DNA from 2 places in the Dactylosporangium sp. CS-047395 genome. Region 1 is predicted to be linked to the other one. Evidence: riboswitches for the same ligand, from Rfam matches in the RefSeq annotation. Region 1 holds a riboswitch; the other holds the start of a gene.
The links. Region 1 has a riboswitch for glycine ahead of gcvP (aminomethyl-transferring glycine dehydrogenase). Riboswitches for the same ligand answer to the same signal wherever they lie in the genome.

Region 1 (3,993 bases):
CACCGCCGACCTGATCCTGCGCCGGATCGTCCTGCTCGCCTCCCAGATCCACGTGTACGGCACGAGCCCGCTGCTGGCCGCCGACCTCTCCGCCAAGCTCGCCGACCCGGGCGACGCCTGCTACGCCGCGCTCGCCTTCGAGGCGCTGCACCACCGCCCGCTGGTCGCCCAGATGCTGCACGAGTGGCTGCCGCACCGCCTCGCGGCCGCGGACCTGTCCCCGGCGGACTTCACGGCGGCGCTGCACGCCGTGGTGGAGCGGCAGCTGTTCCTTGCCCTGCACGCCGCCCCGCCGCGCTGGTTCACCGAGGGGGCCGCACGGGCGCCCTATCCGGCCCTGCCGCTGCTGGGTTCCCTTTCGGTGTACAGCCTGAATCTCGTCGTGCTCAGCGCGGTCCTCGGCGGGATCGCCGTGGCGGACACCCCTTCCGACGACGCGACCTCGGACTGGGCGCGGCTCACCTCGCTGTGGCGCTCCTGGTTCCCGTCGAAGTCCCTGCTCGGCCTGGCCGGCGTCATTCACGGCACCCGGAACGGAACGACCGTCGAATTCCACCGCGCGACCGGCGTCGAGTACGGCGGGCCGGAGGTGGCGCGGGACGCGGTGTACGAGGCCGCCGTGGTCGCGGTCGGGCTGGCCGACGACCTGACCGCGGGGCTGGCCACGTATCTGGTCGGCCGCTCCGAGCCGGGCGGCCACGTGATGATGCGGCGGGCCCTGGACTTCCTGGACGCTGCGGGCTTCGACACGCACTGGGAGCGGCTGGCGCTGGACGTGCGCGAGGGTGGGGTGCTGCCGCCGAACCTGGACATCGTGCCGAACTCGGCGTTCGCCGATGCCGTCCTGCTGGCCGGCTCCCAGGCGTTGCCGGAGGTCTGGGAGGCTCCGGGCACGCTCGCCGAGCTCGAGCGCCTGCCGCCGGTCGACGCCGGCACGCTGATCGGCGTGACGGCGGCTACGAACCAGCTCTGGCTGATGAACCAGCTCAGGCTGGTCTCCCGGCGGGACGAGCCGCTGCGCTCGCCGGTCGCGGGGCCCTCCTGCGCGCCGCGCGGTACGGCAACGCCTGGCCGGACCCGCCAGAGCTGGCCCTCGGCGGGGCCACCCTCGAGGCCGCAGTCCAGTACGCGCTCATCCTCGCGCAGGCGGGCCGGGACCTCGACGCCGTCGATCGGACGATCGCCGGGCTCATCGGTGTGCCCGAGCGTGTCGCCGCGCTGCCCGAGGAGACCTGGCTGGAGCTGCTGCGCCTCCTCGACCGCCTCCCACACTCGGCGGCCGCGCTGCTCGACGCCGTGGCCGGGTCCGCGGATGAGCGTCACGTCCTGGCCCGGCTCGTCGTGGACCCGCGGGCCTGGACCGACGACAACTGGGCCGCGTACGACGTCGTCGGCCAGGCCGGGGCCGCGGTGCTCGCCGTGCTGCTCCGGGCGGCCCGTCGGCACGGCACCGCGCAGGCATTCGTCGAGTTCCTGGAGCACCCGGCCGACGACCTCCGGCCCGGCATCCGGCGCCGGCTCGGTCTCGCGGCGGAGCCGTCCGGGCACGACCCCGATCTGCCCGGTGACCTGGAGTGGTTGTTGCGGGAGCTCGGCGCTAGCGGAACAGCGCGATCGTGAAGTCGCCGCCGTCCGGGTGGTAGCTGTGGTCGATCCGCCAGCGGGTGGTGAGGGCGGCGGCGAAGCGGGCCAGGACGGCCGGGTCGGCGTACAGCTCGTCGGCCGCTCGCGCCTCCGGGGGGCGCTGGGCGCTGAGGAAGGTGACGGCCGCGGCTCGGCGGGAAATGTCGTACGCGTGTTCTAAAATGCTGAGGTAGTAGAGGGGATCGGCCGGATCGGCGAACTGGAAGATCCCGCTGGCGAACACGAAGTCGTAGCGGCCGCCGGGGGCCTGGCCCGGTGGGAGCAGCGACACCTCGGGGACGCCGCGGGACTCGGCCAGGGCGACCATCCGCGGGTCCAGGTCGACGCCGGTGTAGTCCAGCGGGAGGTGCATGGCGCGGAGGTGGAAGAACAGGTCGCCGGGGCCGCAGCCCCAGTCGAGGACGGTGCCGCCGGCGTAGTCCGCGGTGCGGGTGAGGGCGTCGAAGCGGGCGCGCTGCAGTTCGGCGCTGCCCCAGCCGGCGACGCGCCACGACGGGCCGTCGAGGCCGGCGTGGAAGGCGGCGATCGTCTCGGCCCGCCCGGTCCGGGCTCGATCCGGCCCGTCGTGGTCGGCGCCGTCGTGGTCGGGGCCGTCGTGGTCGGGGGAGTCAGGCATCGAGGGGCTCCGCGCGGTTCAGGATCTCGTCGACGGTTTCGGACGGGTGAGGCCGGTCGGCGCGCCTTCGGTCGCTTGGGTTGCCTCGCCGGTCGGGCTGCCGGGCGGCGAGCTGCCATGCGGACCGCTCGGGACGCGGGGCCGGCGCAGGTGTGCGAGGCTGGTTCTCGGACCAGGACGCGGCCACCGGAACCTGAAGCACATCCCGCCGGTCGGAGTTCGAACCCGGGCCGGGTGCGCGGGAGCCGGCGATCGCCGAGGAGATCGTGTGCTTCGCCACGATGGTCAAGTCCTGCACAGTTGGTAGGGTAGGACTGCCGGCAATACCCGTGCGGGAGAGATCGCTGGGCAGGAACACAGCGACGCCGAAGGGGCAAATCCTCCCCGGAACCTCTCAGGCACAAAGGACCGCATCGGGTTGGCACCTCTGGAGTAAGCGACAGAGGGGGAGGACGCGCATCCGTCCGCCCCTGTCCGCGACCCAGAGAGTGTGGCTATATGTCCAATTTTGCCGCGCGGCACATCGGCCCCAGCGCCGACGAGCAGGCCCGCATGCTCAAGACCGTCGGGTACGAGACGGTCGAAGAGCTCATGAGCGCCGCCATCCCCGGCTCGATCCGGTGGCACCAGCCGCTCGAGCTTCCGCCGGCCGCGTCCGAGGCTGAGGTGCTCGCCGAGCTGCGGGCGCTCGCGGCGGCGAACCGGCCGCTCGTGTCGATGATCGGCGTCGGGTACTACGGGACGCACACCCCGCCCGTGATCGTGCGCAACGTGCTCGAGGACCCGGCGTGGTACACGGCCTACACACCGTACCAACCGGAAATCTCTCAGGGGCGGCTCGAAGCGCTGCTGAACTTCCAGACCGTCGTGGCCGACCTGACCGGGCTGCCCGTCGCCGGTGCGTCGCTGCTGGACGAGGCGACCGCGGCCGCGGAGGCGATGACGCTCGCGCGGCGCTCCTCCAAGGTCAAGGCCGACGTGTACGTCGTGGACGCCGACGTCCTGCCGCAGACGCTCGCCGTCATCCGGACCCGGGCCGAGCCGCTCGGCATCGAGGTGCGGGTGCTCGAGCTGGGCGCCGAGGAGCTGCCGGAGGCGTTCTTCGGGCTGCACCTGCAGTACCCGGGCGCGTCCGGGGCGGTCCGCGACCACGAGGCGCTCGTCGCGCTGGCCCACGAGCGGGGCGCGATCGTCACCGTCGCCGCCGACCTGCTGGCCCTGTGCGTGCTGCGCGAGCCGGGCGCGATCGGCGCGGACGTCGCCGTCGGCAGCGCCCAGCGCCTCGGCGTGCCGATGGGCTTCGGCGGCCCGCACGCCGGGTACATCTCGGTCCGCCAGGGCCTCGAGCGCACCCTGCCCGGCCGGCTCGTCGGCGTGTCGAAGGACGCGGGCGGCGCCCCGGCCTACCGCCTCGCGCTGCAGACCCGCGAGCAGCACATCCGCCGCGAGAAGGCGACCAGCAACATCTGCACCGCGCAGGTGCTGCTCGCCGTCACCTCCAGCATGTACGCGGTCTACCACGGCCCCGACGGGCTGCGGGAGATCGCGGCGCGCACCCACGACATGGCCGTCCGGCTGGCCGCGGGGCTGCGCGCGGGCGGGATCACCGTCGAGCACGGTGCCTTCTTCGACACGATTTCCGCGGTTGTACCGTCCGGTGCCGACGCCGTCGTCGCCGCAGCCGCGGAGCGCGGGATCAACCTGCGGCGCGTCGACGCCGACCGGATCGGGAT
Region 2 (3,993 bases), 950 kb from region 1:
CGGCGTGGCGGGCGGCGATCTGGGCGCGGACCTCGTCGGGGGTGCCGGCCAGGGACAGCTCCCGCACCCAGGCGTCGGGCAGGGTGGCGGCGAACGCCTCCCGGCTCGGCGCCTCCCGGCGGTGCCGGGCCAGGTCGTCGGCGAAGGGCAGCGGGGCCAGGTGCGGGGCCCAGTCCGGCTCGCCGATCCAGACCAGCCCCGGCCGCACGAGGTCGCGCGCGGTTGCCCCGTCGTCGGCGACCACCGCGACGTCGTACGTGATGACCTGCGCCCCGGCGGTGAGGCGGGCGACGGCGCCGGCGATGTACGGGGGCGCCGCCGGTTCGGCCAGCAGCAGCCCGTCGGAGACCTCGCCCGCCACGGCGATGGACTTCGGGCCGCGGACGCCGAGGACCACAGGGGGTACCAGCGAAGGCTGTTCGATGGTGACGCCCTCGACCCGGACGTAGCGGCCGGCGGGCGGGCCCGGCTCGCCGCGCAGCAGGGTGCGCACGGCGACGGTGAACTCGCGCAGGAGGGTCAGCGGGCTTGCCGGGTGGGCGCCGACCGAGCGCATCCAGGCCGGCATGCCGTGGCCGATGCCGGCGATCAACCGGCCCGGGAACAGCTGCGCGAGGGTGGCCAGCTCCATCGCGGCGAAGGCGGCGTTGCGGGCGCCCGCGGGGAGGATGCCGATGCCGACCACGATCCTTTCGGTGGCCGCCAGCACCGCGCCGGCCTGCGCCACGCCGCCGCGGAAGCCGAGGTCCTCGACCACCCACAGCTCGTCGAAGCCGAGCTCCTCGGCCCGGCGGGCGTAGGCCAGCACCCGATCCGCGGGCAGGTCCCGCGGCAACATCACGCCGATACGCGCCATCACGACAGCTTCGCATGCCGGGCGAGGAGCTCGATCTGGCCGGGGTCGTCGCCCCAGCAGTACAGGATCAGCTCGTCGGCGCCGAACTCCCGGTAGGCGGCCACGGTCTCGGCCAGCTGCCCGGGGTCGCTGATCGGCTCGCCCCAGCCCTCGCGGCCGGTGAAGGCGTAGTACGCGGCGGCCGCCCCGCGGGCCCGATCGAGCGACGCCGGCGTGGCCGCGTTCACCTGGCAGACCAGCCGGGGCCGGCCCGCGCGACCGGCGGCCCGCCACTGCTCCTGGACCGTGTCGACCAGCTTTCCGGCCCACTGCAGCGGCGCCGCGCACAGGAAGCCGGCCTCGAAGCGGGCCACCCGGGCCAGGGCGGCCGGGGCGAAGCCGCCGATGAGCAGCGGCGGAGCGGCGGACGGGCCGATGGGCGTCGTCGGGTACGGCGCCCCGCCCCAGATCGCCCGCAGGTCGCCCAGCATCCGGTCCATCACCGCGCCGCGCTGGGAGAGTGGCACGCCCGCGGCCGCGTGGTCGTCCGCGCGCCCGCCGACGCCGACGCCGAGCCGGAACCGGCCGCCGGACATCAGCTGGAGGGTGGCCGCCTGCTTGGCCAGCAGGGCCGTGCCGCGCAGCGGGGCCAGCAGGACCTCGGTCTGCAGCCGGATGCGCGTGGTGGCCCCGGCCAGCAGGGCGAGCGCGACGAGCGGTTCGGGGTTGTCGTAGGCGAGCCGGTCCAGCAGCGCGACGCTCGCGAAACCGGCGGCTTCGGCGCGGCGGGCCCAGTCGAGCAGCCGCGGCGGGTCGCTGACGGGCAGGCCAAGACCAAGTTCCATGATTCGGTACTCCCTGAAGGTGGGCAGCAGGCATCCAGTGCTGTCGCCACCTCCTCCTCGCGACTTACGCGAGGTCCCGCCCCCATCTGCGACGTGTCTCCACGGGGGCGGAATCCGGAGTTCCGCGGATCAGTGTACCGTCGGCCTGACAACCGCATAGCACGCCGCATCACCTGCGACGGGAGAGTCCTCTGGCAACAGGGGCGCCGAAGGAGCAACTCCTCCCCGGGAATCTCTCAGGCCCACGTACCGCCGCGGGTAGGCGACTCTGAAAAGCCGGGACGCCGCGTCCCGCGCCCACGGTGCAAACCGCCCACCACGGCGGTGAAGCTCTCAGGCATTCGATGACAGAGCGGGGAGGCCCACCCTCGACACCAGGGGAGCCTTCCGTGACGCTCAGCGCCTTCGACCTGTACTCCATCGGCATCGGCCCGTCCAGCTCGCACACCGTCGGGCCGATGCGCGCCGGCCGCCGCTTCGCCGCCCGCCTGGCCGACGACGGGCTGCTGCCGCGGGTCGGGCGGGTCAAGGCCGAGCTGTTCGGGTCGCTCGGGGCGACCGGGCACGGGCACGGCTCGCCCAAGGCGGTCCTGCTCGGCCTGGAGGGCGCCGACCCGGCCACCGTGGACACCGAGGCCGAGGCGGGGCGCGACGGGCGGATCGCGCTCCTCGGCGAGCACGCCATCGCCTTCGATCCAGACGCCGATCTTGTACTGCACCGTCGCCGCAGCCTCCCCGAGCACCCCAACGGCATGCGGTTCACCGCGTGGGACGGTGCGGGGGAGGAGTTGCTGGCCCGCACGTACTTCTCGGTCGGCGGCGGTTTCGTGGTCGGACCGGACGGGGTGATCGCCGAGGCCGACGTGCCGCTGAAGTTCCCGTTCACGACCGGCGGCGAGCTGCTCGCCCACTGCGAGGGGCGCTCGATCTCGGACGTGATGCTGGCCAACGAGCTGTCCTGGCGCTCGGAGCCCGCGATCCGGGCCGAACTCCTGCACATCTGGTCGGTGATGCAGGAGTGCGTGCACAACGGCTGCACCCGCCCGGAGGGCGTCCTGCCCGGGGGTTTGCAAGTTCGCCGGCGGGCGCCTCGACTTCACGCCGACTTGTCGCACAAATCGGACATGTCCGACCCGCTGCACGTCATGGACTGGCTCAACCTGTACGCCCTGGCCGTCAACGAGGAGAACGCCTCCGGCGGCCGGGTCGTCACCGCGCCCACCAACGGCGCCGCCGGCATCATCCCGGCCGTCCTGCACTACTACACGCGGTTCGTGCCGGGCGCCGACGACGACGGCGTGGTCCGGTTCCTGCTCGCCGCCGCGGCCGTCGGGATCATCATCAAGGGCAATGCCTCGATCTCCGGCGCCGAGGTCGGCTGCCAGGGCGAGGTCGGCTCGGCCTGCGCCATGGCCGCGGCCGGGCTGTGCGAGGCCCTCGGCGGCAGCCCCGGCCAGGTCGAGAACGCGGCCGAGATCGGCCTCGAGCACAACCTCGGCCTGACCTGCGACCCGGTCGGCGGCCTGGTGCAGATCCCGTGCATCGAGCGCAACGCGATCGCCAGCGTCAAGGCGGTCAACGCGGCCCGGCTCGCCCTCAACGGCGACGGCGCCCACCACGTCACCCTCGACAAAGTGGTCAAGACCATGCGCGAGACCGGCCGCGACATGTCCGTGAAGTACAAGGAGACCGCCCGAGGAGGGCTGGCCGTCACCGTGATCGAGTGCTAGTGAGAAGCTTTCGGGCATGGCACTGGGCGTGGTGGCGCGCATCGGACGGTTCTGCTTCCGGCACCGCTGGTCGGTGATCGGCCTCTGGCTGGTCGTGGTCGTGCTCGGCGGGCTCAGCTTCGGGCCCGTGTTCTCGGCGATCGCGGACCCGAGCAACCCGAAGCACGTCGAGTCGATCGACGGCATGGATGCCATCGCCACCGGTAACGACTCCAGCGGCACGGTCATCGGGCTGCTCGACGACGTCGACCCGAAGGCGCCCGCGGTGAAGTCGGCCGTCGACGCCGCCGCGGCCGACCTGACCGGGGCGTCCGGCGTGACCTCGGTGGCCACCCCGTTCTCGGTTCCCGCGGCGCAGGCCCCGGCCTACCTGGCCACCGACGGCCACGGCCTGATCGTGGTCGTCACGCTGGACAAGCTCGAGAACAGCGAGCGCTCCGACGTCCTGGACACGCTGCGGAGCCGGCTGCACCGGATCGACGCCGATCTGGCCGCTTCCGGTGTACCGCAGGCCACCGTCGAGGTCGGCGGCAGCCCGATCCTCAACGCCGACGTGCGCGGCACGCTGCAGCAGGACATCGGC

Region 2: it holds a riboswitch for glycine, as region 1 does, so the genes downstream of both, ACQP00_RS40460 (L-serine ammonia-lyase) here and gcvP (aminomethyl-transferring glycine dehydrogenase) in region 1, are expected to answer to the same signal.

Annotation. Positions count from the first base shown of each region.
Region 1 covers NZ_CP192015.1:7,719,594-7,723,586, reverse strand. Annotated here, with positions in the region: gene ACQP00_RS36415 (class I SAM-dependent methyltransferase) at 1,598-2,260, opposite strand; gene ACQP00_RS36410 (hypothetical protein) at 2,253-2,558, opposite strand; glycine riboswitch at 2,583-2,681, shown strand; gene gcvP (aminomethyl-transferring glycine dehydrogenase) at 2,759-3,993, shown strand, end outside.
Region 2 covers NZ_CP192015.1:8,666,384-8,670,376, reverse strand. Annotated here, with positions in the region: gene ACQP00_RS40470 (LLM class flavin-dependent oxidoreductase) at 1-856, opposite strand, end outside; gene ACQP00_RS40465 (LLM class flavin-dependent oxidoreductase) at 856-1,680, opposite strand; glycine riboswitch at 1,850-1,942, shown strand; glycine riboswitch at 1,943-2,041, shown strand; gene ACQP00_RS40460 (L-serine ammonia-lyase) at 2,070-3,410, shown strand; gene ACQP00_RS40455 (MMPL family transporter) at 3,427-3,993, shown strand, end outside.